DNA from 3 places in the Sporolactobacillus sp. Y61 genome. Region 2 is predicted to be linked to each of the others. Evidence: riboswitches for the same ligand, from Rfam matches in the RefSeq annotation. Region 2 holds a riboswitch; each other region holds the start of a gene.

Region 1 (10,013 bases), 410 kb from region 2:
TTTTGTGATTGACCGGTGCCTCCGAGCCCATTTTGAATTTGCTTAAGTCCGCTGGTGAGAGCAGTCATGCCATTCTCAAGTCTGGCTGTTCCGTCGACCATCTTATTGACTTTAGAGAAATCAGCCGAGCCAAGTTTTTCCTGAGCCGTTTTCAGACCGCCGCCGATCTGATCGACGCCCTTCCGTGTCGCGGACAATCCCTCTGTGACCGACTTCGTCTGATCACCGATGTAAAACCCATTCACTTCTTGTCCCTGAGGCCTGGTTATGGAAGAAACTTCTTTAACGCCTTTAATTTTTTCCAGTTGCCCGGTTAGTCGATCGATTGCCGCCAGAGATTCGTTATTGTCTAAAGCTTTTTTATTCTCAATGACGACAGTGGCCGGCATTGCATTACCTTTGCCAAAATGATCCGCCACAATATTCATGGCTTTAGAGGAAGGATAGCTGTTGCCCAGTTCGCTGATCGTATCAAAGTTTAATTTTTCCTGATAGAAAAACACGGCCGGAACAATAAGTACAGCCACAACGATTACGGAAACAATCGGATGCTGGGTGGCGAGCGTTGCAGTTCCTGCCCACATTCTGTTCTCCCCATGTCCTTTACTACTTTTGGATGGCCAGAACAGCCTTTGACCGAGCAGTTTCATCGCAAACGGAGTCAGGGTGATCATCTCGAGCAACAGAAACGCAACACCAATGACCACGACAATGCCCGACCGATAGATTGGCGATTGAGAGAATATAAGTGCCGCAAAAGCGATAAAGACAGTCAGGATACTGTAGAAAATCGTTTTTCCGGCCGTTTGGTAAGTCGAGACAATCGCATCGTCAATAGACAATCCTTTTGACAGTTCTTCCTTAAAGCGGTTTAACAGCAATATATTATAATCGGTCCCAATGCCGAACAGGATCAGAATAAGCAGCATCTGCGTCAGACTGGTTAGCGGGAAACCTGCTTTGTCAATCAGCTGAGCAGCGACCCCCATTGAGCAAAGGTAGGAGAACATAACCGCAAGTAACGAAATGACCGGTGTCACGATGGATCGAAACATAAGGACAAGAACAATTAAAATGAACAGAACGGTCAGTGCCGCACTTTTCTCAACTCCGCCCTGAGATGCCTTTAAATAGTCATTATTAATGAAATCCTCGCCGGTCAGATAATGAGTAACCGTGACCTTGTCCAGCCGCTGATCAATAGCTTTCTTAATATCATCGATTTCTCGAGACTTTTTATCTAACTTGAAGCTCACCATTACCGTTGTTTTATCTTTCGAAATCAGCGAATTTTTCGCTTCAGGCAGGCTGAAGGGATCCATGATTTCGGCAACTCCGAGCGTGTCTGCATCATCACGTAATTGTTCCACACCCTGCCTGATCTGATTCAGCTCATTATTGGAAATTTTATTCTTATCATAAAAGACAATAAGGTCATTGGTTCCCTTCGACCTTTCCATTTTACTCAATATGGCGTCGGCTTGTACCGACGGGCTGTTTTCGTTTAATGCCTTCTGCCCTCTGTCTCTCAGGATGGCATTGATATCCGGCTGCATAGCAACGAGCACAACCGTTGCAACAAGCCATAAGGATAAAATGAGCCAACGCGCTTTAATGATTCCTCTCACTTCTGATCCTCCCCGTAAAAACTAAATGAATTTCACCTGTTCATGAAGACGACTCATAAGCAGATATCGTCTTTTCTCGATTTAACATCTATGTTCAGCAATTTATTTATTATGGAGAGGCATTGTCGAATCTCAGTGGTGCATCGTTTAAATGTATGCTTATCTTCTAAAAACCTCATTTATTCTCCTCTTAGAATTCATTGAACACAGTGTTGATTTAATACCATGCTGATAGTATAGTAAACGTAAAAGTTAAGTTCAATATGTAATTTTTCGTTTTCTGTTATTGAATAAACAAACACATCACGTATTGTTTAATAAATGAAGGAAAGGGTGAATCTGATGGTGGGTACAAAGAATAACAGACGCACCCAATATACGATCCAGGTAATCAAGGAGGCCTTTTTACGTCTTCTGAACACGAATGAGCTCTCCAAAATAACGGTTACTCAAATTTGCAGGGAAGCGGATGTCAATCGGGGAACCTTTTATTTGCATTTTAACGACCCGCTTGATTTATTTCATAACATTGAAACGGATCTGACCAATCAAATCCGACCGGTTTTAGCCATGCGTCCGCAAGAACAGCTTCATGACTGGCTAAAAAGACTGATTATTATACTTAAAGATAACGAAGCAGTTAGCCAATTGATTTTGGCAAATTACCGTGACGGTATCATGATCAATGAGTTGTTTTCTGAAGTACAGGAACAAGCGATCGAGGAATTTAAAGAGGATTTTCATGAGCAGGATCCTCACATTCTAAAGTATTACTTTTCCTATTTTGTCAATGGTTCAATTAGCGCTATTTTAAGTTGGTTCGCAGATGAGGAGGATCAATCGATTGAGGGAATTACTAAAGCTTTAGCAAACGTCTTGTCGCGATCAACGGAATAATTGGAAGAGATAAATGGATATTATGGGTCAATGCCGGCATCTTGCACCTCTGCTTTTATTCTCAGCCGGGACCCTGTTATATTTACATGGCAAAGGTGCTTCACAGTCAATAAACCAGTGAAACACCCACATCGTTGTTTTGTATCTGATTAGATAAATAGATTCACATTAGATTTTGTTGCTTCGCCCAGAAGCCGGCCAAACCGCCGAACGTAACACCCCCTCACGTGCTACGCCCATTCACTCCATACTTATCATACAGGCAACCATTTTAACAGCTGAGAACATATTTTTTGTTTTTAGTCCTGATTCATTTCCCCGGCTTGTTGTCGGTAAAGAGATTAGTCATGAATCAGACTCATAATCCGATTTGGATCAAATCCGAGTACCCATTGTCCATTCACGTTTGTTTGGGGTACGCCCATTTGTCCGGTTGTTTCGACAAGACGCTGACCGGCAGCCGGGTCTTGCTGGACATTCACTTCTTTAAAAAGCAGCCCTTTTTCTCTCAGAAAGTTTTTTACCATATGGCAGAAGGGACAGGTATTAGTCGTATACACAGTAATTTCATTCATCGTTAATTACTCCTTTAAAAGTTTTTTCACTCTTAATCAGTCAATCGTTTAATTATTAATCGTCGCTCGGATCATTTATTTATTGCACTTCTGTAACCGCTGCCGGCTTCATCGAATGAATAAATTATTCTTCTTTCCTCATTCCGTTACTTTCTCCGGAAAAACAGTTTTATATAGTTTATATCCTCCATCTAAATTCTTAACCCGATAGCCTTTCTGAGCAAGAATACGAGATGCGAGATAGCCGCGAAGGCCCACCTGACAAGTCACAATCAAATCACGGTTTTTCGGAATCTCACGTAATCGTTCACGAAGATCGTCCAAAGGAATATTCACCGCTCTCTGGATGGTTCCGTTCCCGTATTCCTGTGCTGTCCGAACATCAATGAGCATTGCCCCCTGTTCTACCAGCCGGTCGACCTCATTCCACTGAACATGCTGCACTTTGCCTTCCAGCAGATTTTCTGACGCATAACCGATTAAATTAACCGGAGCCTTTGCCGAGTTAAACGGCGGCGCATAGGCAAGTTCAAGCTCAGTCAGGTCATGAACCGTCATCTGTCCATGGATCGCCGCGGCAAGCACATCGATGGTTTTATCGATCCCCTTTTTGCCAACCGCCTGAGCACCCAGTAACTTTCCGGATTCCGGGTCAAAGAGCAGCTTAAGTGTCATCTGCGAGCTGCCCGGATAATAAGACGCGTGATCCGGCGGACTGGTGTGCAGCGCTTCATAAGGGATCTGATATCTCTGCAGCATTTTTTCACTTAATCCTGTTACAGCGGCAGATGTATCAAAAACTTTCACAATAGATGTACCCAGAGTCCCCTTGTAACTGCGTTTCATACCGCTTAGAATATCAGCAACCATTCGTCCCTGGCGATTGGCCGGTGAGGCGAGTGGAATAACTGCGGCTTTCCCGCTGATTGTCTGAGTCACTTCGATTGCATCACCGATCGCATAAATATTTGGATCACTGGTCTGTAGCTGATCATTAACCGATATGCTGCGGCGGATACCCAGCGCTAAGCCTGCTTGCTCAGCTAAGGCTGATTCTGGAACGACGCCGACTGATAAAAGGGTCAAATCTGTCGCTATGCGCCGCCCATCATCCATCACCAGAACGGCACCCTTTTCTTCAAAACCCGTGACGGTTTTTCCTTTGAGCACCTCAATACCGTGCTCTTTCAGTTCAGCTTCTACGCTGGCCGCCATTTCCGGGTCAAGCGGGGGAAGGACTTGATGCTCCCGTTCAATGATCGTCACTTTAAGTCCGCGTTCTGCAAGGTTCTCGGCCATTTCCAGGCCGATAAAACCGGCACCGATAATCACGGCCCGATCTGCTTGACGCTGCTGCAGATCGTGAACAATGCGTTCAGCATCCGGAACATCGCGTAGCGTGAATACATGCTCCGCCTGGTCCATTCCTTTAATTGGCGGACGCATCGGGTGCGCCCCGGTTGAGAGAATCAAAGCGTCATAGGTTTCTTTATAAGTCTTTCCATGATGAGTAATGGTCACTTCCTTTTGTTCTCGATTAATATGTGTTGCTTCACTTTCTGTCCGCACATCCAGACGAAAACGCTGGTACAGCTTTTCTGCCGTCTGCACAAGCAGCTGTGACCGTTCCTGGATCACGCCGCCAATAAAATAAGGAAGACCGCAGTTGGCAAAAGAAACATAAGGACCGCGTTCCACGACAATAATCTCTGCTTCTTCATTTAATCGGCGAAGCCGCGTGGCTGCCGACATCCCACCGGCCACCCCGCCAATAATGACGTATTTCATTGCATTTCCCTCCTTAGCGTTCAATCGGTCCGTGCCAGTTCATCATTCCGCCGGCCATATTTTTCACCTTAAATCCATTTGCGGACAGGATGGCAGAAGCCACATCGCTTCTGTTTCCGGATTGACAAACCATGATGTGTTCTTGCTCTTTGTTGATTTCACCGATTCGGTTCGGAATCTCATTAACCGAAATATTGATCGCCCCCGGAATATGTCCCCCGGCAAATTCAAACGGTTCACGGACATCAATAATACTTAACGGTGTATGGTTGCGCACCAGACGTTCGACTTCTTCAGGTGTCAGTTCTTCATACATGCTGTTTTCCTCCCTGGATCATTTCTTATCAAAAACCTGCACAGCATTATACCCGTGGGGGTATAATTTACTCCATAAAAAAACTACCAGCGATTCATCCCGCCGCGTACATTGGTCACTTTTTCATAGCCCGCTTTTTTCAAAAACTTGCAGGCGACTGAGCTTCTCATACCGCTTTGACAGATGACGACGACTTCTTTTTCTTTCGGGATCTTGTTGAGATGATTTTTCAAAGTTTGCAGCGGAATATTGATAAAGCCCGGGATGGATCGACTGCTGAACTCCGGCTTTGTGCGCACATCAAGAAAGTATTTTCCCTTTTTATCAGGCAGATAAGTCTCTTTTAGTTCCGAAGTGCTTATCTTCTTTATTTTAGGTCTGCAAAAGAACAGGCATTTCATATTTATTTTTCCTCCCTTCGCCATCGATTCACGGCATCTTGATTCCTTAGCGACTTTTCACCAGCATTTGAACCGCTTCATTTACGATGGATTCAGTTGATCCTTTACCGCTCTCAATCTGCTCCCGCAGACAGGCTTCCAGATTCTTTCCAATAACTAAACCAAGTGCACGATCCATTGCCGTCCGGGCAGCAGTCATCTGGGTCACTACACTGCGGCAGTCTTCACCTTGTTCCATCATGTTAAGAATTCCGCGGATCTGACCATCAATTCGTTTCAATCGATTTTTCATTTGCGCTGTATACTCCATGAACAATCCCTCCTTATACCCCTATGGGTATAATAATTGATACATTTTTTCCTGTCAAATAAAAGGACTGTAACCAAATAATTGGGATATCCTTTAGATTCCACGAAGTAAAGAACCTGACGAAATTCATCATTCCGTCAGGTCCATCTATCTCGATCTTGTCTTATTTATAGCTTTGGGTGATGCTTTTTATGCTGTTCAGCGGTGTGGTGCAATTAAGTAACTATTTTCAAAGAATGCGCATTCCAGAAACAAGCGCCTAATAAAACGACTTAAAACCAGGCGGGTTTGTCACCGTCGGTATGCGGTTTATCTATTCCGACCGAAGCGTGCACTTCTTTTGAAGGATCCTGGATAAGGCGGACAACAAAAGCAGCAACACTTTTTCTGGAAACTTCCGTCCCCTTGAACAGCTCACTCTTCTCGGTCGTTTCATAGTCAATTTCATCTTTATTTGTCAGCCAGGCGGGACGAATGATCGTCTCATCCAGACCTGAGTTTTCGATGACTTTTGCCGCTGCGCCGTAGCGATCCAGATAGCTGCCCAGCTGCTGTTTGTTCCATTTACCGAAGTTGCCCGGAACCTCATCATAGATACCGAGCGTTGAAATCCAGATGAGTCTCCTGACACCGCTCTTATTCATGGCGGCGGTCACTGCTCTGGCCTGCTCTTCAATATTCTGTCCAGCCAGATTGGCATAGACCACATCAATCCCGTTCATCGCTTCGATAAGCGCACTCTGATCAGTCGCGTCACCACCGATGACTTTTTCTCTGCGGGCATCGGCCGGCGTCAGTCGATTCGGACGACGCAGAAAAAGTGTTAATTGCGCCTCTGTCTCCGCAAGCAGCAGCTGCTCGGCAAGTCGGGCAATCTGACCATTGGCACCTAAAATAAGTACACGAACCATCGATCCAGCCTCCTTGATTTTTATAAGAACAGGTTTCATCCCTGTGCCTTTACTTACTATTGTTTGCAATTATAGTCTATCTTCTTACAGGCCAGTTGTAAAATCAGATCAGCTGGAACTGAAGGGTTCGCTGATCCTTATGGCTATCTATTCATCCCTCAATCTGTTTATTCTCTACAATCACTCGATCCAGCCAGGTAAACAAAGCCTTTACAGTCCGGCACATCAATAGGTACATGTACTTCATGGCTTCCTTCCCAAAATCAGGCAGGTCCCGATACTTTCTGTTTCAATAAATTCGAAATTATAATGTTTGAAAGCTTGCAAAAAAAACTTTTTGGCGTAAAATAGGGTTCAACTAAACAAGTTAAAATGATTCATTTTCTTATCTAGAGAAGTTGAGGGACTGGCCCGATGACGCTTCAGCAACCGCCGTATCTACGTGATCCGGTAAGGTGCTAATCCCAGCAGACACAGTGATGTGACTGAGGGATAAGAAGAGACATTCGAGCGTATGGCTCTCTTCTTCCCGAAGAGAGCCTTTTTATTTTACGCAATTGCTTCAACAAATTTTTTGAAAGAGGTGCCTGTCAATGGCTGACGATTATCAGTTCCCGACCCGGATTGTCCGCGACACTGTCCGGGTAGATCCCGAGACTGGTGCGGCAAATGTTCCTGTCTATCTGTCATCCACATTTCATCAATCAGATTTTGATCACTTTGGGAAATATGATTATACACGATCAGGAAACCCGACACGTGACGCTTTAGAAAATGCCATTGCCGATCTGGAAGGAGGCGTCCGCGGTTTCGCCTTTGCCTCGGGAATGGCTGCTATTTCCACAGCATTTCTGCTTCTGTCAGCGGGAGATCATGCCGTTGTTCCCAAGAATGTCTACGGAGGAACCTTTCGTATTTTAACTGAAGTACTTGGACGTCTCGGTATCGACCACACCTTTGTCGATACAACCCGGCTCGATGAAGTAAGGGCAGCCATCCGTCCGAACACAAAAGTCATCTATGTCGAAACACCGTCCAATCCAACGCTTAAGGTCTCAGACATCCGCGCCATTGCGAAAATTGCAAAAGTTCATCGATGTTATACCTTTGTAGATAACACCTTTATGACGCCGGTCTTTCAGCGGCCGTTGCAGTTAGGTGCCGATCTGGTGCTGCACAGTGCGACAAAATTTATTTCCGGACATAGTGATGTTATTGCCGGTCTGGCCGTAGCCGGAAATAAAGAATTGGCAGACAAGCTGTATTTTTTGCAGAATGCACTGGGTGCCGTGCTCGGCGTCCAGGATTCCTGGCTGCTTTTGCGAGGCCTGAAAACACTGGATGTACGGATTAAAAAGTCGGCGGCATCCGCCTTAAAAATCGCTTCATTCTTCTCGGATCGTCCAGAAGTCAAAAAGGTATTCTATCCCGGATTACCCGGACATCCCGGCTCGAAAATCCAGAAGCAACAGGCAATGTCCGGCGGCGCCGTGCTCTCCTTCGAACTGGAAAACGAGGCGGCGGCGCGCACGTTTGTCAACCACATTTCTCTGCCGATTTTCGCCGTTAGTCTCGGCGCCGTCGAGTCGATCCTCTCCTATCCACCGAAAATGTCTCATGCGGAACTCAGCGAAGAAGAGCGAATCAAAGCTGGTATCGGCAGCGGTCTGCTCCGTCTGTCCGTCGGTCTGGAAGATGCGGATGACTTGATCAAGGACTTCACCAGGGGCCTTACAGCAATCAATGAAAAGAAACAGGAAACAGTGACCAGCGTTAACTGACCAATATCTCATTCAGGAGGAAACAAAAATGGCTATCACAACAACCAAAACAGTACCCTTTCGATTCGACCAGGTAGGCAGTCTGCTAAGACCTGATGAACTTAAATCCGCCCGCGAAAAGTTCCTTTCAGGAGAAATTACCCGGTCAGATCTGACCAAAGTAGAAGATGAAGAAATACGGAAAGTTGTCGCGAAACAAGTCAATCTCGGATTGAAAGCTGTTACGGACGGTGAATTCCGTCGCAGCTGGTGGCACCTGGATTTTCTGGCAGGGTTGAATGGTGTTGAAACCTATTCACAACACGCCAGCTATAAATTTAAGGGGGCAAAAACACGCGATACGAATGTTCGTTTCTCGGACAAAGTGTCTTATAATCCGGATCATCCTTTTTTCAAAGCCTTTGAATTTCTGAACAGCATTGTTCCCAAAGGGATTCTGGCAAAACAAACCATTCCCAGCCCCACGCTCTATTTCCGTGACCATCGCGACGACAATGCCGTTAAGTTCTATGCTTCCCGCCAGGATTTTCTGAAGGACCTGGCAGTCGCCTATCGTCAGACCATTCGCCATTTCTATGATCTCGGCTGTCGCTATCTGCAGCTTGACGATACAACCTGGGCTTTTCTGATCAATCAGATCATCAACGCCAAAAGTGCTGAAGAAAAGGCAAAATATGAACAAATTGCCAAAGACAGTGTGACCGTCATCAATGGTGCTCTTCAGGACCGCCCGGAGGATATGACGATCACTACCCATATCTGTCGCGGAAATTTCCGTTCCACATTCCTTTTCTCCGGCGGTTACGGACCGGTGGCAAAATACCTGTCGCAGCTGAATTATGATGGGTATTTCCTGGAATACGATAACGAACGGTCCGGAGACTTTTCACCGCTCGGCGATATTTTCACCAAGGGTTCGGATAAAAGGATTGTTCTTGGTCTGGTCACGTCTAAATTTCCGGAACTTGAATCAGAGGAAGCATTGGAAAAGCGCGTCAGGGAAGCGACTCATTATGTTCCGCTGAACAATCTCTGCCTGTCTACACAATGCGGGTTTGCTTCTACTGAGGAAGGGAATAAATTGACTGAAGCTGAGCAATGGGCCAAATTAAAACGTGTTATCGACACGGCTCAAAAAATCTGGTCAGAGGCCTGATGATTAAAAGAGAACCCTTAAAAGATGCACGGCGCACCCACTATTTGGAATGCACCGTGTTGTTTCGTTCTTTAACAAATCTAAATAACACAGGCAAAAATAATTTCTCCAAGATGCTCAGATGCTTGATCTGATCACTTTTCTCGATCGCACCCTGTGCATGAAAAAAGTGTACGAAAAAAGAATCCAAATCTGGTAAAATTAAATCACCACACAGCCAGAGAGGATCCTTCTTTTGAGTACGTTTTAC
Region 2 (10,013 bases):
AAAAAAGCCAAGGGGATCTTCAATATTCACCTGCACAGTAGAAAACCGGTGCGCTCCGCGTCTGATCTCAGGAATGGCATAGTGAACGGTTACGCTTTTCCCAGACCAGAACGACGCGCTGGTGTGAACCTTTACCGACCCACTTTCCTCTGAATCATCAGGCCCGTCCGTAACAGACAGCAGGATAAAGGGAAAAGCGTGTGTTCTGCTTAGAATCAGATCGATCTTCAGCGTGTCACCGGCATGCAGCTGCTGATTTTGAAAAGTTCTGACCGGATGGATCAACTGACGTGGATAGAACATCAGTAACGTGATATACAGAGCGATGGGTAAAAACACATAAAAGAGAAACCAGCTGATAAAGCTCCCCTGAGCCAGGGCAAAAGCAAACATCAGACCGAGGACGAAAAGCACGGTACCATAATGTAACCAGACGCTGTGCGTTAAACGGTGAAAGAACGTGTGAAGAGGCGTCATTTAACCGATTTCTTATCCCGCACCGGTACTTTCACATGATCCAGGATCTCGTGCATGGCCGTCTCTGCCGTCAGACTGGAATAAGCCGCTTCCGGTTTCATCACCAGCCGGTGACTGAGCACATAGGGGGCGACCGCTTTGACATCATCCGGAACGACAAAATCACGCTGCTCGATAAAAGCACGGGCACGGATAGCGCTGATCATACTGAGCGTCCCCCGCGGACTCACGCCAAGATAAATCATGGGATGATTTCTCGTCGCCGTAATAATATCCAGCAGATAATTTTTAATCCCGTCCGAGACATAAACCTGCTGCGCTTCACGGCGCATCTCCAGAATATCTTCTACTGAAAGAACGGGACGGAGATCCTCAAGCGGATCTTTACCCGACATCCGGTTGAGAAGTTCAAGTTCATTTTCTCTCGACGGATAACCAAGAGAAAGTTTAAGCAGGAAACGGTCAAGCTGTGCCTCCGGAAGAGAATAGGTGCCCTCATATTCAATCGGATTTTGCGTCGCCATAACAAAAAACAGCTCAGGCAACTGGCGGGTCACACCGTCTACTGTGATCCGGCCTTCCGCCATCCCTTCAAGCAGTGCTGACTGGGTTTTCGGTGACGTCCGGTTAATTTCGTCTGCAAGGATAATGTTGCCCATCAGCGGACCCGGACGAAATTCGAATTCACCGCTCTTCTGATTATATATGGAAAGTCCCGTGATATCTGAAGGAAGAAGATCAGGGGTAAACTGAATTCTCTTGAACTTCGCTCCGATTGAGCGGGCCATGGCACGGACCAGCCTGGTTTTCCCGACACCGGGAATATCTTCGATCAGAACATGTCCGCCCGCAAGCATCGCCAGAGTAATCAGTTTCACTGCTGTATGTTTTCCGATCACAACCGTCTCGACATTTTTTATCATTTCTGAAATCAGATCATGTGCATCAGAATTTTGGTTCATGGCGTTTCCCCGTTTCTCAATATGTTCTGACTATTTCAACCAATAGATTAATTGTACAAAATTACCGTGTCCATTTCCAACAATCGGTTTTCCCGTCATGATGTTGTCACTTTTTATGACAAAAAGAATAAAAAAAAAAAAGATCATGAAACCTTTCGCATGATCTCCCTGTTTTAAGTCTGATTTTGATTATTAAACAGTCAGAAGGTCAGGAAATCACCCTGGATTTCGGAGTGACCCATCACAGCTTCTGCATCAGCTGATCCGCCGACTGGTTCAACGATTCCGATCGGCCGGCCAGCTGCTCTGCCAGATGAACGAGTTCATCAACATGCTTACCGATGCCTTCAGACAGGAGGCTGGTGGTATCAACAAACTGGATCATGTCCTGAAGCTTCTGCCTGGTTTCTCCGGATTGTTTCATGCCGTTCTCGATGGTGAGGGTCGTTTGCTTCAGGGAACGGATGACCCGTTCAGTAACATGGGTTGAGTGCTCCGTTCTATCCGATATGTCGATCATCGCCTGATGGGTTTCCTCAGCGACATTTTTCACTTCATCCGCTATGACGTGGAATCCCTTGCCCTTTTCTCCTGCTCTTGCGGCTTCAATCGCCGAATTCAGGGCCAGAATGTGGGTCTGTTCCGAGATGTTTTTAACAAGCAGCGAAACCCGGCTGATTTCCTGGCCGGACGTTTCGAGTACATGCACCATATTTCCCAGATTTCTCACAGACTCACCGGCCTTTCCGACCTGTTTAAAGAGATGCTCCAGCCGGTTCCTGCCGTCAGATGCTTTCAGCCGGGCACGGCGGCCCTCCTGAATACTCTTGAGGACGGATTTTCTGACCGACTGAAAATGATCCTGCAGATTTTTTACTGTTTCCAGAGTATTGCCGGACAGCTTATTCAAATCACTGCTGACACCTGTAATAGCTGCTTTGAGATCGTCTTTTCCCACTTCGTATTCCTGTCTGAGCTGTTGTTCGTATTCCCTGTCATAAGCTTCAAGGACGAGCTGCTGTTCAAAACTGATCATTTTATTGAGTGCATGGATCATGCGCCGGGTAGCAGATGGATCCTTTGTGATCGTATAAATCAGATCGGTCAGACTTCTCTGCAGATTCTGGAACGTCCCCATATAATAAGCGGGTTTCAGACCAATCCGATAGTGGATCTGCCCGACCTGATACCGGCGTTCAATAAAGGCATCATCGATCGTTCCTGAGAAAAACTCCATCACATGAACGGACAGGGTCTGACTCAAGTGCTCAATCGAACTGTATCGATCAATAATCTGTTTTAACGGTTCAATATGATAGAAGCTGGCATAAAAGTTTCGCGCCATCTCTTTAATGTCCTTCTCAGCAAAAGGACGGATTGCTTTCAGAAACTGCAGGTCCTCAGCCGTCATATCCAGCATATTCAGCTTATCACGTACCGATTGATCCTGCACCTGGATCCTGACGCTTTCCTTTTTGGCTTCACTCCGCCAGTCGCTTTCAATCTGTCTTTTTCGAAAACGCATTTCTCTCAACATCTCTCCTTCTTCACTCTTGCAGAGCATAATAGCAGTTAATTACAGTCTATCCCGTTATCTGCTTTTATCGGGGAGTCAGAAAGCGTTTTTCCTGTGACAGAAGTGCGACAATTTCCGGTGTTCCGATATTGTTTATGAAATCTCACCGCCACCGGTCATCATATAGCGCTGGAAATCTCCGCATGAAAGCGGCCGGCTGTAATAAAAACCCTGGATCGCACGACAGCGGCACTGCTCGACGGCATGGAGCTGTTCTTCATTTTCAATACCCTCGGCAATGACTTCAATTAAGAGGTGTTCCGCCAGATCAACAATGGCAGCCACAATCGCTTTATCCCGCTTATTTTGCGCGATATCCGTCACAAATGAACGATCAATCTTAATACGATCGACCGGCAGATGCTTCAGATAGCTGAGTGAACTGTAACCTGTCCCGAAGTCATCCACACTGACTTTAATCCCCATATCTTTGATTTCACGAAGCATCCGGGCTGAATGTCTGAAATCCTCCGCCATCATGGATTCGGTGATTTCGAGGATCAGATACTGAGGTTCCAGTCCGTTTGCCTGAAGCACGTGCCGGATGTATTCAGGAAGCTGGTCATCATGGAACTGGCTGAAAGAGAGATTGACCGAGACAGGGATTTTGCAACTGCCGGCATCCTGCCAGGCTTTCATCTGTCTGCAGGCTTCCTGAATGACCCAGTTCCCTATTTCACGGATCTGCCCGGTCTCTTCTGCGACGGGAATAAACCCGTTCGGAGAAACGAGTCCGCATTGAGGATGGCTCCATCGGATCAGGGCTTCTGTTCCAATAACCTTCCGATCCCCTGATCGGATCTGAGGCTGATAATAGAGAAGAAACTGATTCTTATGTAACGCGCTGTGCAGGTCATTTTCAATCCCCACCTTCTGAAGCTGACGGTTATGCAGTTCATTATTGTAAAAGAAAAAGCCGGTTTTCCCCTGTTTTGCTTCTCTCAATGCGGCTTCCGCACTCGTTCGAAGATGCAGATCATTTTCTCCGTCTCGCGGGTAGCAGGCAATGCCGACACTGACGGTAGCGAAGATTTTCCGTCCTTTTATCATATATGCCTGACCGGAAATGGCGACCATCCGGGAAGCCAGTGCAGCCAGCGTTTCACGGCTGAGATCATCGCGCAAGAGTACGCAAAACTCATCACTGTTGATCCGGAACAGCTTCGTGTCATAGGACTTAATAGCCTGCTGCAGACGCCGGGCGGCTGTCTGAAGAAAGAGATCGCCGCAATGACGGCCGTATACTTCATTCACCATCTTGAATCGATCAATATTGATGGTAAACAGAGCGCACGTCCTGCTGTTTCTGCGCGCCGAATCAAGGGTTATACGGATGGCCTCATCTGCACTTCTGCGGTTTGGAAGACCGGTCAGTGTATCATGATAGGCCTTATAGCGCATGGCTTTTTCTTTCTGATTTTCCGCTTCTCTTACGTACGCCTGATAGGCTTCAATGACCAGCTGCTGTTCAAAACTCATCATTTTATCCATAGAAGTTAAAATCTGTGTCAGCTGAAACACGGTTTTCCATTTTCGGAAGGCAGCCTCTGCCGTCAGATGTCTCAGGTGAGAGAGACAGGCAAGATAGTAAGAGGGAGTCATTTTATGAGCAAAAAGGATAGACGCTTTCCTTCTGCATATTTGCACAACCGATCGATCGATCTGCCCGCTGAAAACGAAGATCAGCTGGTCATAGAATAATTGTTTCAGGATTTTTGACGCACCGGGCTCCTCCCGACTCTTAAGTTCCGGAAACGCCTCAATCATCCTCATGAAGTCATCCATTATTTGACCGAAACAGACCTTCATTCCCGGCTGTGCCCATTTCAGTATTCTAAGATCAAGAGCAGTCAGCCCGATCAATTTTATCTGTACTTGTAACCGTTCATCATCAGTATCGATGTGTACGTCCACTTTTTTCAGTTCACTTTTCCATCTTTCCATTGCCTTCTTCATGCTGCCACCTGCTTGTCTGTCGTCATGGATTGACTGTGGTTAAACACACACACACATTTTTATTATCGTCGCCTGAGAATCAATTGTTTACATCTGTGGTAAATTCATCTCCGGCATTGACGGATACCCGGTTTCATGCTAAAATTTCTGTAAACTTAAAAAGAAACTCTTATTTAGAGCGGCGGAGGGACTGGCCCAATGAAGCCCGGCAACCTTTCAATCTTTTATGAAAAAGGTGCCAATTCCAGCAAAACTTCGAACATGAAGTTTTGAGAAATAAGAGGGTGCTGATGAACGTTTAAGCCTCTCTGGTTCAGAGAGGCTTTTAATTTTGCACCTTGAGAGAAAAAACGAAGAAACGGGAGGATGAGAGCATGGGAGATGTGCTGAGTGCCAATCTCGGTTATCCGAGGATTGGGGAAAAAAGGGAATGGAAAAAAGCTGTGGAACGGTTCTGGTCAAAAAAGATCTCCAAAGGGGAGTTTCTGGAAACAACGAAAAAGCTGTGGTTGAATAACCTGAAGAAGCAGAAAGAAATTGGTGTGGATCTGATTCCGGTCGGAGACTTCAGCTTCTATGACCACGTTCTGGATACCGCGGTCTTATTCGGTTTGATTCCTGAGCGGTTCAACACGGGAGAAAAGCAGGTTTCCCTTGAGACTTACTTTTCAATCGCGCGCGGCACCAAAGAGGCGGAAGCTTCAGAAATGACCAAATGGTTTGACACAAATTATCACTATATTGTTCCGGAAATCAGTAATGAGACGAAGCCGTTTATTACCGAAAATCGCTTGCTCCGTTTGTTCAACGAAGCGAAAAAAGAACTCGGTATTACAGCCAAACCTGTTCTTGTCGGGCCGGTGACCCTGCTTAAACTTTCCAAGGGGTACAACAGGGATCACTTTCAGACGCTCCTGGATGCACTGATCCCGCTGTATATCCAGGTCCTGAATGAATTACGGACTGCCGGAGCGGAATGGGTACAGCTGGATGAACCGATTCTTGTAAAAACGCTGCCGAAAGAGGACGTGTCCGTCTTCCAGAACGTCTATCAGAGGATTAAAGACGGCACACCGGGTCTGTCGATCCTGCTTCAGACGTATTTTGAAGCAGTTGACGCCTATCAGACCGTTGTCAACCTGCCTGTTGACGGCATCGGACTGGACTTCGTCTACGGAAAAGAAGCCAATCTGCAGGCGGTAAAGACGTTTGGATTCCCGCAGGACAAAGTGCTGGCCGCCGGTGTCATTGACGGACGCAATGTCTGGAAAGCAGATCTGCAGGCGACCTTCAGTGAACTGAAGAGCCTGCTCGATGCGGTCGGAGGAAAGGACAAACTCTGGGTCACTCCATCGTGCAGCCTGCTTCATGTTCCCGTTACCGTCAAAAACGAAAGGGAACTGGATCCTGTATTGAAAGGTGCCCTGTCCTTCGCCGATGAAAAGCTTGACGAGGTCGTTGTGCTGGCTCATGCGCTGAACGAGGGCGCATCTTCTGCCGCCGCCGCTTTTCGGCAGAACAATGAAGAACTCTCTGCTCTGAAAACTTCCGTGCACCGCAACAATAAAGAGGTGCAGAAGGAACTGAGTCATCTCGACCAGGAACTGCCGGCACGTCCCGGTTCCTGGAAACTGCGGCAGGCTATTCAGGCGGATGCTTTTAAGCTTCCTCCCCTGCCTTCCACAACCATCGGCAGTTTTCCGCAGACTAAAGAAGTTCGCCTCGCGCGTCGCAGACTGCGCCGGGGCGAATGGTCGCAGGATCAATATGACCGGTTTATTAAAGATGAAATAGCGAAATGGATCGACATTCAGGAAGATATCGGCATTGATGTACTCGTTCATGGCGAATTTGAACGTAATGACATGGTCGAATATTTTGGCGAAAAGCTGGCCGGATTTGCCTTTACCCGTTTCGGTTGGGTACAGTCTTATGGTTCGCGCTGCGTCAAGCCGCCGCTGATTTTCGGCGATGTCGCCTGGCGGGGGCCAATGACGGTCAGGGAAAGTGCCTATGCCCAGTCGCTGACAAAAAAGCCGGTTAAGGGCATGCTCACCGGTCCGGTTACAATTTACAACTGGTCCTTCGTTCGAAATGACATCAGTCAGGCGACTGTATTTAATCAGATCGCACTTGCACTGAAAAAAGAAGTACACGCCCTGGAAGAGGCAGATATCCGGATGATTCAGGTCGACGAGCCAGCGCTTCGCGAAGGGCTGCCCCTGAAGGAAGAAAAGAAGGCAGGGTACCTGCATGATGCCGTATATGCATTCCGGCTCGCCACGTCATTCGTTAATAATGATACACAGATCCATACACATATGTGTTACTCGGAATTCGATGAAATCATCGGTGCCATTGATGCACTCGATACCGATGTGATTTCAATCGAAGCGGCCCGCAGCCATGGGGAAATCATCTCCACTTTTGAAGACTTTGAATATAAAAAAGGCATCGGACTTGGCGTTTACGACATCCACAGTCCGCGTATTCCGAGCGTTGAGGAAATGAAGTCCTACGCCGAACGTGCGCTGAAGGTGCTCAATCCGAAAATCGTCTGGATCAACCCGGACTGCGGCCTGAAAACGCGCAAACCGGAAGAAGCGATTCCGGCTCTCAGAAACATGGTTGAAGCTGCCCGTGAAGTGCGTGCGGAACTCGAAAATACAGTTGGAAAATAAGGATCAAAATGCGAAAGCCGCCGTGATGGCGGCTTTTTTTTGCTTAAGTATAAACATTTCGGCAGAAGCGTATCAAAAAAACGCTGCCAGGGATAAGGGAGCGTAACTGAGCAGGGTCTGTCATAAGTCTCAAACACTCACCCTTTTATAACATAACACTGATTTGCCCGGACGGGTTGTCTTCAATTCACATACCATACACTATCAAAATGAATTGGAGATGTGTATATGTCATCAACCTCATCAACCTGTCAAAAACTTGCAGATATTATTGGCGGAGTAGTGATTACGTCTACTCCAGCCTGTGTGGTTCAACGGCTCAGAAATATAAATGCGACCATTCTGAACCGCCGAACCCGTTCACCTCTGGCACTCCCTTTTGCCCTCTCGTTTGAAAACAGTAAAAGAGGGGAAACCCTTAACTTAGGTGAATCGGTTATTCTTCAACAGGAAATCAATCCGTTTCTGACTGCATTAAGAAAAAGAGGTCTGATCGTAACAGCTGTTCATAATCACTGGCTGTTTGATGAACCGCGGTTAATGTACATGCACTGGGAAAATATAGGGGATCCATTCCAGTTTGCCAGAAATAGTTTTGAAGCCGCAGTAGAAGCCGGCCTCTTTAAAAAATCTCGATGACTCACTCAGGGTAATATGTACTGACCTTCATGATGCATTTCTTTTTCCTTCTCCGTGATGGAGAAGGTTTTTGTCTACATGCAATAGCCTCATGTTTCACAGGCAACCACCTCCACCTGATCTGAAGACTCTGTCATCCCCCTGAGAGGAGAAGAGGTGTCAGACAGACGAATAAGAGAATCAGGATCGTTACCCCAATCATCACATACTGAGCAGAACGAAATCTCACGGACAAAAGACCTGTCATCGTTCCGGCTGATAAAAAATTTGATTGACAGATAAAACTTGGATATAGGCTGATAAATCCCCAGATTGGCTGAAAACCTCCAAATCGGCTGATATATCTCTCAATCAGGGTGATTCCTTCAATTTTTACGCTCTTTCGAATATTCCACCTTATTTGTCCATAACCGGCACGGCCTACAAAAATGTTTTTCTCATACTGTTTTCCGCTTTGTAAAGAAAAAAGGCGGAAGCCCGCCCTTTTACATATTATGACTCGAATCCCTGAGTTCAACGTCCGGATGTTTCTGCCTGAACCAGCGCAGCGTGAAGTCATTTTCAAAAATGATGACCGGCCGCCCCTTATAGTCCGTAACAACCAGGTTATTCGAATTGCGGCGGAGCGCTTCAGCGTCGTCGCGGTTTACAATCCACTTTGCCACCTGATGCGGCATCCGCTCAATATCGAGAGTCACACCGTATTCCGCTTGCATCCGATAGACAAACACATCAAACTGCAGCGTGCCGACGACGCCGAGGATCGTTTCTTCAAAGGGCGTCTTGTACACCTGGATTGCCCCTTCCTGAGCAAGCTGACTGACGCCTTTAAGGAAATGTTTCTGCTTCATTGCATTCTTCGCCCGCACTTTGGCGAAATGCTCCGGAGGGAACTGTGGCAGTGCGCCGAAATTGAAAGTCTCTTTACTGCTGCAGACGGCATCACCGATCTGGTAAAAGCCGGTATCATACAGCCCGACAATGTCGCCCGGCCAGGCTTCCTCGATCAGCTCACGGCTGTCGGCGAAAAACTGCTGAGGCTGTGCAAGTTTCAACTGCTTCCCCGTCCGGTCGAGATACACCGTCATGCCTTTTTCAAACTTTCCCGAACAGATTCTGAGAAAGGCAATACGGTCACGGTGAGCGGGATTCATGTTCGCTTGAATCTTGAAAATAAAACCTGAAAAGCACGTGTCATCCGGCTGAATGAGTCCGCCGCTCGATTGACGTGGCTGTGGATCCGGTGCCATCTTCAGATAATGCTCAAGGAAAGTTGGCACACCAAAGCTGGAAATCGCGCTGCCGAAAAAGACAGGCGTCTGCTTACCGGTTTTGACCGCTTCATAATCATACGTGCTGCCCGCTTCGTCCAGCAGCATCAGATTCTCTTCCAGCTGACTGAGCGTATAGTCATCAATCGTATCTTTCAGAATATCGGTCAGCTCATCTACTTCACCAAGCTGCTGAACCTGGCGTTCACGCTTATCGTTATACCACTCAATTTTATGTTCACGCCGGTCGTAGACGCCGCGGAACGATTGCCCCATGCCAATCGGATAGTTGATCGGATAAGATTCAATGCCAAGTACACTTTCTATTTCTTCAAAAAGTTCAAGCGGATCTTTCCCCTGGCGGTCGAGTTTATTGATAAAAGTAAAAATAGGAATGCCCCGGTCACGGCATACCTTAAACAATTTGATCGTCTGCGGTTCAACACCCTTT
Region 3 (10,013 bases), 480 kb from region 2:
GGCTCCGAGATTTTCAAGTTCGGACAGGGCGGAGGCAAAAGGAAGTCCATTTAGCAGAACACCGGGCTCCTGCATTGACACATGGGTGATAATCGGCCGATCGGTCATCTTTCGCGCGATCTTCAGCACATGACGCAGTTCATCAAAATCATAATAGGTTTCAAGAAGCAGACCATCTACACCACCGTCAAGAAGCGTTTCCGCCTGTTCACGAAAGCTATCTGTAATCTCGCTGAGGCTCGAGGGCTGCTGCCTGAGGCCGCGAATCCCCCCAATCGTACCGACCACAAACGTTTCCGGCCGGGCTGCACTTCTGGCCAGTTGAACAGCCGCCGTATTGATGGACCTAACCTCCTTTTCAAGTCCGTACCGCGCCAGTTTAATCGCGTTCGCCCCGTACGAATTAGTCTGAATCAGATCTGCTCCTGCGTTGATATAAGCCTCATGGACGTGGCGGATATCATCTGCATGTGAAAGATTCATTTCCTCAAAACATCGATCAATGCCATAGGAATAAAGCAGAGTCCCCATCGCGCCATCACCGATCAGTATTCTTTTCTTTAATTCATTCAAGATAGATGTCCGCAAGACACTCCACTCCTTACTGCGCCATTCTTACTTTTTCTTACTGCTGAAAGACCCCTCCGGAGGTCACAGATCAGGTCCTCTGAGTCTTCAAGGCCGACGGACAGCCGAAGCAGTCCGCTGCTGATTCCGGCGTCTTTCTGTTCATCCGGTGAGAGCTCCGCATGGGACATTCTCGGCGGATAAGACAGAATCGACTCAACAGCACCAAGGCTGACTGCGAAAACCGGGATTTCGACCCTGTCAACGAAAAGCCGCGCACCGGCCTCATTCCCCAAATCAAACGACAGAACCGCACCTCCGGATTCTGACTGACGGGCCTGCACGGCGTGCCCCGGGTGGTCAGGCAGGCCGGGATAATAAACATGCCTGACCTCAGGCTGCTCAGCCAGAAATCCGGCAATTTTACGGGCAGATGCCGCCGACCGGCGAATGCGGACGTCCAGCGTTTTCAGTCCTCTGAGCAGAAGCCAGGCGTCCTGTACACCGAGGACGGCACCCAGCGCGTTTTGCAGAAAATACATTTTTTCCGCAAGTTCCTCACTTCCCGCCACGGCAAGCCCGGCCACAACATCGCTGTGACCGGAAATGAATTTGGTTGCGCTGTGGAGGACCAGATCGGCGCCAAGCGCAAGCGGACGCTGAAATACCGGACTCATAAAGGTATTGTCTGCGAACGTATAACATCGATGGGCTCTGGCAATCTGCGAGATTGCGTGTATATCCGTAATCCTGAAAGTCGGATTGGACGGCGTTTCAATATAAATCACTTTCGTATTCGGTCGAATGGCCCGCTCGACCGCATCCGGATCTGTCATATTGACAAAAGTATGTTCGATGCCAAGCCTGCCCAGAACCTGCGTCAGAATCCGAAACGTCCCGCCGTACACATTCTTCGGAACCACCGCATGATCACCGGAAGAAAGCAGCAGAAAAGCTGTCGAAATCGCCGCCATGCCGGAGGAGAAAGCAAACCCGCGGACACCGCCTTCAAGACGGGCAATGGCCTGTTCCAGCACTTCCCGCGTCGGATTGCCTGATCGGCTGTAGTCATACTTTCCGAACTGATCAAAACTTTTCTGATGAAACGTCGATGACAGGTAGACCGGTACATTCGCCGCACCGGTCTGTTTATCAACTGCCACCGACTCCCGGATCAGCCGTGTCGAAAATCCGAAAGAATCAGCCATGAACCGCCGCCCCCTTCTGTAAAGACCGGAACGCCTGATCCAGATCAGCAATCAGATCATCCGGGTGTTCAATTCCCGCCGACAGGCGAAGCAGCCTGTCGGACAGACCGTATTTCAGCCGCAAAGCTTCGGGAATATCGGCATGCGTCTGTGTCGCCGGATAGGTGATCAGACTTTCCACACCTCCCAGACTCTCAGCAAAAGTAATCAAGTGAAGGGCTTTGAGAAACGGCTCAATATACGCTTTCTTCGTCAGTTCGAAGCTGACCATGCCGCCTTTTCCCGGATACAGCACTTTTGTGACAAAAAGCTGCTTTCCAAGCCAGGCAGCAAGACGCCCGGCATTCTCCTGGTGCTGCCTCATGCGCAGGGCCAGTGTCTTGAGACCGCGTATCAGAAGCCACGAATCAAACGGATCCAGAACCGCACCACAGGAATTGTGATACACTCTCAGCCGTTCTGTCACTTTTTCCGAATTGGATACAACCAGTCCGGCCAGTACATCGTTATGCCCGGCCAGGTACTTGGTTGCACTGTAGACGACCAGGTCTGCCCCCTCGGCGATCGGTTTCTGCAGCACCGGAGTATAGAAGGTATTGTCTACAATCAGCAGTAAATGATTTTTCTTCGTGATATAAGAAAGTTCAGAGATATCGACTTCATGCATCAGCGGATTCGTCGGTGTTTCAATGAACAGCGCTTTAGTCTCCGGACGGATGTCAGCCGCAAGTTCTTCAACGCTTTCGCCGTCCCAGTAAGTAAAGGAGAGGTGAACCTGTTTTGCGAGGATTTCAAACAGACGGTACGTGCCGCCATAAAGGTCACGCGAGGCAATAATGTGGTCACCTGAACTGAAGAGTGAAAAGACAAGCTGAATGGCACTCATACCAGAACTACAGGCAAAACCTTCCTGCCCGCCTTCGATTTCGGCAATCGCCTTCTCGAGGACGGATCGTGTCGGATTTCCTGTTCTGATATAATCATAGCCCTTGGAAATGCCAATGCCCTGATGCCTGTATGCCGTCGATAAATAAATCGGTATATTCACCGCTCCTAACTGGTCAAACCCATTCCCAATCTGCGTCAGCTTCGTTTCCGTCTGATAGTTTGACATGCTCAGTTCCCCCTTTATATATTCAGGGATATCCGGTGCCCGGCTAAAAAATAACAGCCTTCTTCGGAAAGAAGAAGGCTGTTTCACCAGGTTTCTTCTTATCCCTCAGACTCCTTGTTTGGTCTGCTGGAATTAGCACCTTGTCGCCTGCTTTCGGCGACGGTTGCTGAAGCGTCATCGGGCCAGTCCCTCGACTTCTCTTGATAAGAATGGTTTTATTCATTCGTTTTCAGTTGATAATTAGTTTACAATACTTGAATGGTATTTTCAAGATCTGTTTTCTATCCTTATGCAGAACAGTCAGATTTCATGATGCAGGAAACCAATGATCGACCCGTTCAGCTGGGTCAACCGTTCATTTTTTCTGCCAGTTCTTCCGGATAAAGACGCCCCGGCCGGATTCAGCAATTTCTCCGGCATAGCGCTCCGGATTCTTTCGGTAGAACTGCTGGTGCTCCTCTTCAGCCGGATAGAACGTCGCAGCCGGCAGGATGCGCGTGACGATCGGTTTCCTGAATTTTCCGCTTGCTGCCAGCGCCCTTTTCGATTGTTCCGCCAGTGCCTTCTGACGTGCATTGTGATAAAAAATCGCCGTCCGGTAATTTGAGCCGCGGTCAATAAACTGGCCGCCGGCGTCGGTTGGATCAATCTGCCGCCAATAGAGTTCCAGCAATTTTTCATATGGAAAAACGTCCGGATCATATGTAATCTGTACCGCTTCCATGTGGCCGGTCGCGCCGGACTTAACCTGTTCATAGGTCGGATCGGCGACATGTCCGCCTGTATAACCTGAGACTACTTTGATAATCCCGGGAAGTGTATCAAAAGGTTTCACCATGCACCAGAAGCATCCCCCAGCAAAAACCGCCTGCTCCCTCTGTTTACCTTTCATCTGTATCATCCTCTTTATCGCGAGTCAGCTGTTTCGCCGTTACGTCTTTTTCAAGCGGCAGCCGGACTGTAAATGTGGTTCCCTGATTTATGGCGCTGGTTACATCAATTTTACCATGATGCCTGGCAACGATCCAGGAAGCGATAGATAGTCCGAGCCCTGTCCCGCGCTCATCGCTCCGTGAGGCATCTGCCTGGAAAAAACGGTCAAATACGTGCGGCAGATCGGCTTCTGAAATTCCGACTCCGCTGTCTGAAACAGAGAGGCGGGCCATTTTCCCGTCTTTATCAGCCCGAACTGAAATATGACCTTCCGCTGATGTGAATTTCATCGCATTGTCCAGAAGGATGACCAGCAGCTGATGAATGCGCTGCTCGTCTCCGGTGATCACCAGGGTTTCGCAGGCGGTCACGCGAAACGCTTTTCCCTCAAATTCAGCCATTTCCGCAAATGGCTCACTTACTTTTTTCACCATCAGCTGCAGATCCAGCGGTTTCAGATTGACTTCCAGACGATTGGCATCTGAGCGGGCCAGAGTCAGCAGATTGCCAACCAGTTTCGACAAACGCCGTGTCTCACCCAGCATGACGGCAATGTCCTCCCCGCTCTCCTGAATCTTTTTCCGGGGCTGCCTCAGGAGCCCTTCAATCTTCAACTGAAGAATTGACAACGGCGTTCGCAGTTCATGAGACGCATCAGCAACAAACCGGTTCTGCTTATCCCAGGCTTTCTGAATCGGACGGAGCGCGCCTCTCGCCAGAAAATAGCCCACTATAACAGATACGAAGGCGCCTGTCAGAAGTCCGTAAATAATGATCGACAGCAGTGTGTTCAGCAAATTGCGTTCGACGCTGACATCCATCGCATAAACCGCAGTATACGACTCGCCCTGGATTCGAAGTGTCCTAGAAATCACATGATAAACATTTCCATGTGCGTTTTTTTCCTCTACTGTTCCTTTATTTCCCGGAAGAAGCGGTTTGAAGAATGTGATCGTTTCTTCGTCCGTTAAGGTATCGCCGAAACTCGACAGAAAAAGTTCTCTGTCCTTATCCATAATCAGACCGATCACACGCGGATTCCGCGACCGCGGATCAGCTGGTTCAGTACCATCGAGCCTGCCCTGTAAGACAAAGACACGATCAGGTTCCATCCGCGATAGCATTTGATCGGCACTTCTGAAGGTCACGGCTTTTTCATAAAAATAGATGACCCCGCCGAGCAGTGCCAGCATCAGGATCAGAAGTACCGTATTCAGTCCAGTTAATTGAATCAGTGTTTTTCGAAACATCCGGGTCCTCACTCACTTATCGGTAAGCATATAGCCGATTCCTCTTACCGTCCGAATATCGTTACCGTAACCATAGTCTTTCAGCTTTTTCCGGAGCTGATGAACATAAACTTCGACAATACCTTCCGTCGTATCCGAATCAAACCCCCAGATCCGGTCGAAAATCTGCTGACGGGTGAGAATCTGATCCGCATTTTCTATCAGGTACTCGAGCAGCTCATATTGTTTCGTTGTGAGCGGCAGCTCATTTCCGTCTGCGGTGACCTGCTTGCGCTTATTATCCATTTCAATGCCCTTATACTGAAGCACATGATTCAGCGAAAGAGGTGAACTTCGCCTCAGAATAGCTGCCACCCGCGCTTTCAGTTCCTGATTCTGAAACGGTTTGACAATGTAATCATCGCCTCCAAGGTTCAGCCCTTTGACACGATCATCCAGCGCATCTCTGGCAGTCAGGAAAATGACAGGGGTATCAATATTTTTTTCGCGCATCTGCTTCGTGACCTCGAAACCGTCCATTCCGGGCAGCATCACATCCAGAATCAGTGCGTCATAAATATCCTGTTCCGCCATATACAGAGCGTCTTCTCCATTTTCTGCGGCGTCTACCTGGTAATCTTCCGACAGCAGGCGCACAATCTCTTTTAATAACTGCTTATGGTCTTCAACAACCAGGAGCCTCATATGCTGTTCCTCTTTCTTCTGATTATCCTTTTGTTTCTTCCATTTTACACATGATGGTTCTGTTTTTAAATGCCTTCCTTCATTCCGTCCGCAGCGCATCGATCGGATTCAGCCGGGATGCTTTCCAGGCCGGAAAGACACCGAAGACCATCCCTACTGCCGCGGAGAACAGAAAGGTAAAGGTCATCACTGAAATGGAGAATACGACCTGAGTACCAGTGAACGTCGCATAAATTCCCGCAATGGCAGCGCCGAGTGCGATCCCGAACAGTCCCCCGAGCATACTTAAAACTCCGGATTCAATCAAAAACTGAAGGAGAATATCTTTTTGTCTGGCGCCGATTGCTTTACGGATACCAATCTTCCGTGTCCGTTCCGTCACAGAAACGAGCATAATATTCATGATTCCGATCCCGCCGACAAGCAGGGAAATACCAGCGATCCCGGCAAGGAGCATCGTCATGGTATTAGTGACCGAGCTCATTGCTTCCATGACATCCTGCTGGTTAACGACACTGTAGTCATCTGAACTGCTGTATGTCCGGCTCAGAACACTGCTGACGCCTGCCATGGCCAGGTTAACACTGTTACTGTTTTCCGCCTGAACATAAAATTGTGAAATATATGTAGTCTTCATCAGCCGCTGTGCTGTGGAAAAAGGAATGAAGACTGAATCGTCGCTGCTCTGACCCATGGACCCGCCTTTGGCATTTAATACACCAATGACATGATATCTCCCGCCATTAATCAGGATACTCTTATTAACAGGCGACGTGTTGCCGAACAGGGTCTCAGCAAGTGAACTTCCCAGAACAACATTTTTCTGCCGGAAGCGCTCATCGGCATCTGAAAGAAAACTGCCCTCCTTCACGGTCAGCTGCCGGATGGACTGATAGTCACCTGTTGTCCCGATGACCGAAGCATTGGAGGTTGTTCCTCCGTATTTAATCGTATATCTACCATTCAAAACAGGTGCCGTCTGTTTCACACCGTACACATCGTTTACCTGATCAAGATTGTCCATTGTAAAAGGCGTGTCACTGTTTGAGATACTGACCGTGATCAGATTAGTCCCCAGTCTATTTACACTGTCGGAAACGGATTTTCCTGAGCCCTGTCCGATGGCGAGCAGGGCAATCACAGAAGATACGCCAATAATAATCCCGAGCATCGTCAGCGCCGCCCGGATTTTATTTGCCCGGATATTTCTGAAAGCCATCTTCATTGACGTCATCAGATTCATTAGATATGCTCCCCTTCCTGCAGCTTCCCGTCACGTATACTGACTGTTCGGCCCGCCTGTCTCGCCACATGCAGATCATGGGTAATCAGAACAATGGTCCGTCCCTTACTATTCAGTTCTTTTAACAGATCCATGATTTCCGAGCTTGTCCGGCTGTCAAGGGCTCCGGTCGGCTCATCGGCAAGCAGAATCTGAGGCTCTCCGGCAAGCGCCCGGGCTATGGCCACCCGCTGTTGCTGCCCTCCGGAAAGCTGACCCGGCAGGTGACTGGCCCGTTTCTCAAGGCCCACCTGACTCAGACATTGCAAAGCCCGATCACGCCGTTCCTTCGTTCTGATCCCGCGATATAAAAGAGGCAGCTCAACATTTTCAACGGCGGACAGTTTGCTCAGAAGGTTGAAACTCTGGAATATAAATCCAATGTTTTTATTCCTGATTTCCGCCAGCCTGCGATCATTCATCTGATCAGTTGAATGACCGTCGATACGGCAGGTTCCTCCATCTGGTTTATCAAGACAACCCATCACATGCATCAAAGTGGATTTACCCGATCCTGAAGGACCGACGATCGAAATAAAATCCCCCGCATTGACGGTCAAACTGACGTGATTCAGCGCATGAACCACATTTTCTCCCATCCTGTAGCTCTTTTCAATCTGATTCAGTTCGATCACCGGTTCCGTCATTGACCGTTTCCACCTCCGCCATTCATCCTCATGCGCATGCCCTGTTCACTGCCAGGTCCCTGTCCGCCTCCGTTCATGCCCGGCAGGTTGGTTTGATTCTGTCCGGATGAAGTTGTACCGGACTGTTTTGAAAGCGCGGAGAGCTGAATCCTGTCACCCTGTTCAAGGCCGCTGGTAATTTCAATATACTGATCATTATGAATCCCCGTCTGAACGGCGGTCTGGCTCCCGCGCTGCTGATCCATCGACATGCCGCGTCCGGAAAATCCGTTCTGTTCCTGATCTGATGCCTCAGTACCTGAAGAACGATAAACATAATACTGACCGCCTGCCTCGTGTACAGCTCCGGACGGGACGTACAGTACATGATCCTTCTTCTCGATGACAATGCTTGCTGTTGCAGTCATTCCCGGTTTCAGGCCGGAAGGTTTATCGATATGAATGGTGACATCAAATGAAGATACACCATTCGTATTGCTTCCTGTCCGCGCAATAGCGGTGACTTTACCGCTGAATGTCTTATCTGAGAAGGCATTGACCGTTACCGATACACTTTGCCCCTTCTTAATCTTTGAAATATCCAGCTCGTCAATCTGAATGACCGTATTCAAATCACTGTAATCCGTCAAATGGAAAACAGCACGTCCCGCGGAGAGACGATCCCCTTCATACACCTTGACACTGGTTATTGTCCCATTGTTCGGCGCTTCAAGGGTCGTGCCGTCTGTAAACGTCAGAAGGGTATCTCCCTTCTCCACCGTATCGCCTGAGGAGACATTGACGGAATCAACCGTTTTTGAAGCATCATCCGAATCAATCAGAATATCCTCATCCGTAGCAGGTTCAAGCTGTCCGGATCCACTGACATCTGACGAAAGCGTCCCTTCCTGTACAGTTGTTATCGGATACAGCGTCTGTGCTTCAATTGTCCTGTCCCGTGAAAGCAACCAGAACGTACTCCCTCCTGCCACAAGAATCACCGCCAGAAAAATCATCCAACCCTTTTTCATCAATGACTGCTCCCTTCACTGCTTGCCTTTAATTTTCTATATCCACAGTGTAGAGCGCCTATCTTAAAATTTGCTTAAGGAAAAACACCCCGTGACATCACCCGGGGTGTTCCGTTCATTCCATTTATTCATTTCTGTCGGGCAAAGGTCCGGGATGAGCCGCCCGGCGGCGCAGGAAAAGGGTAAAAAAAGGAGGAAGTACAATACAGATCGTCAGGACGCGCAGGACCTGACAGGATACGACAAATGCGGCATCTGCATGAAGGACAACAGAGGTTGCCGCCATCTCCGCTATGCCGCCCGGAGCAAAAGCGAGTATCGAAGTGATTCCCGCAACACCTGTGAAATGTGAAACAATCAAAGCAAAGAGAATCATGCAGGAGGTCAGAGCGATCGAACCAATCAGTCCGATCAGCGTAATCTGTCCGAGACCGACGAACATCTCCCGGCTCAGCCGCGAACCGACAGCCGATCCGATCAGAACCTGCGCCAGAATAATCAGATCCTGATGCCACCAGATTCCTGCCTCATGCAGGCTCGTCATGGAAAGCAGAATCTGCGCGGCTGAGGTGCCGATCATGCTGCCGATCAGCCACGGGGCAGGCATATGAATTTTACGCCCAAGGAAAATACAGACCGCAGACAGTCCGGCAGCAAACGCAAGGCCAGGAAAAAGGCTCCCTTCCGGAATCGCCGATCCCGCTGTCACCGAACCAGAGCCGGCCCCGATCCAGAGAGACAAAGCCACAGGGATGCTGCTGACGACCAGAATCACACGCAATGTCTGAATCACGCTGACCACTGCCTGATTTGCCCCGGCATCTTCCGCAATGCCGATCATCGATGACAGTCCGCCGGGTGTTGTAGCGTAAAGACTGGTCACAAGATCCGACCGGCTGAATCGATACAGCATGAATCCGGTCAGGAGAGCGAGAAAAATGGACAGAAGTATCATAAGCAGAATCAATAATCCATTTTCCCGGAAAACGCGAATCACTGATGCATTTACCTGCCGCCCCATCTGGACGCCAAGCAGCACCTGCCCGGTCCGCAGCCAGACGCGGCCAGTTTCTCCTGTTCTGATCAGTGTACGGGTAAACTTCGGAAACCCGATGCCCAGCCAGCCGGAAACAAGCAGCGTTCCCACCATCCAGCCAATGGAAAGACCGGTCAGCGACAGCAGAAAACCACCCGCGCCACTGATAAGCAGATACATCATGTGACCTGTCATGCGTCGAAATCTCCTGGCTTCCATTCTGTCCCTCCTTTCCACTTATTTTTTAAACCGATAAGGCACGGTTGCAATGACCACATCGGA

Evidence for each region. Region 2 has a riboswitch for S-adenosylmethionine ahead of metE (5-methyltetrahydropteroyltriglutamate--homocysteine S-methyltransferase). Riboswitches for the same ligand answer to the same signal wherever they lie in the genome.
Region 1: linked by a shared signal. The riboswitch ahead of metC (cystathionine beta-lyase) and the one ahead of metE (5-methyltetrahydropteroyltriglutamate--homocysteine S-methyltransferase) in region 2 are both predicted to bind S-adenosylmethionine.
Region 3: linked by a shared signal. The riboswitch ahead of ABNN70_RS01575 (aminotransferase class I/II-fold pyridoxal phosphate-dependent enzyme) and the one ahead of metE (5-methyltetrahydropteroyltriglutamate--homocysteine S-methyltransferase) in region 2 are both predicted to bind S-adenosylmethionine.

The regions. Positions count from the first base shown of each region.
Region 1 is NZ_CP159510.1:237,606-247,618, forward strand. Features, by position in the region: gene ABNN70_RS01205 (MMPL family transporter) at 1-1,628, opposite strand, end outside; gene ABNN70_RS01210 (TetR/AcrR family transcriptional regulator) at 1,971-2,525, shown strand; gene ABNN70_RS01215 (glutaredoxin family protein) at 2,867-3,100, opposite strand; gene ABNN70_RS01220 (FAD-dependent oxidoreductase) at 3,239-4,888, opposite strand; gene ABNN70_RS01225 (rhodanese-like domain-containing protein) at 4,902-5,204, opposite strand; gene ABNN70_RS01230 (rhodanese-like domain-containing protein) at 5,288-5,605, opposite strand; gene ABNN70_RS01235 (metal-sensitive transcriptional regulator) at 5,652-5,915, opposite strand; gene ABNN70_RS01240 (SDR family oxidoreductase) at 6,188-6,826, opposite strand; SAM riboswitch class I at 7,209-7,325, shown strand; gene metC (cystathionine beta-lyase) at 7,420-8,607, shown strand; gene ABNN70_RS01250 (vitamin B12 independent methionine synthase) at 8,636-9,763, shown strand.
Region 2 is NZ_CP159510.1:3,052,255-3,062,267, forward strand. Features, by position in the region: gene ABNN70_RS14610 (DUF58 domain-containing protein) at 1-477, opposite strand, end outside; gene ABNN70_RS14615 (MoxR family ATPase) at 474-1,439, opposite strand; gene ABNN70_RS14620 (globin-coupled sensor protein) at 1,681-2,964, opposite strand; gene ABNN70_RS14625 (EAL domain-containing protein) at 3,109-4,971, opposite strand; SAM riboswitch class I at 5,138-5,254, shown strand; gene metE (5-methyltetrahydropteroyltriglutamate--homocysteine S-methyltransferase) at 5,346-7,652, shown strand; gene ABNN70_RS14635 (DUF1259 domain-containing protein) at 7,881-8,291, shown strand; gene ABNN70_RS14640 (peptide chain release factor 3) at 8,777-10,013, opposite strand, start outside.
Region 3 is NZ_CP159510.1:308,723-318,735, forward strand. Features, by position in the region: gene ABNN70_RS01565 (bifunctional homocysteine S-methyltransferase/methylenetetrahydrofolate reductase) at 1-588, opposite strand, end outside; gene metC (cystathionine beta-lyase) at 570-1,775, opposite strand; gene ABNN70_RS01575 (aminotransferase class I/II-fold pyridoxal phosphate-dependent enzyme) at 1,768-2,889, opposite strand; SAM riboswitch class I at 2,985-3,099, opposite strand; gene msrA (peptide-methionine (S)-S-oxide reductase MsrA) at 3,245-3,781, opposite strand; gene ABNN70_RS01585 (HAMP domain-containing sensor histidine kinase) at 3,771-5,072, opposite strand; gene ABNN70_RS01590 (response regulator transcription factor) at 5,085-5,756, opposite strand; gene ABNN70_RS01595 (ABC transporter permease) at 5,836-6,999, opposite strand; gene ABNN70_RS01600 (ABC transporter ATP-binding protein) at 6,999-7,685, opposite strand; gene ABNN70_RS01605 (efflux RND transporter periplasmic adaptor subunit) at 7,682-8,695, opposite strand; gene ABNN70_RS01610 (AbrB family transcriptional regulator) at 8,820-9,950, opposite strand; gene ABNN70_RS01615 (APC family permease) at 9,969-10,013, opposite strand, start outside.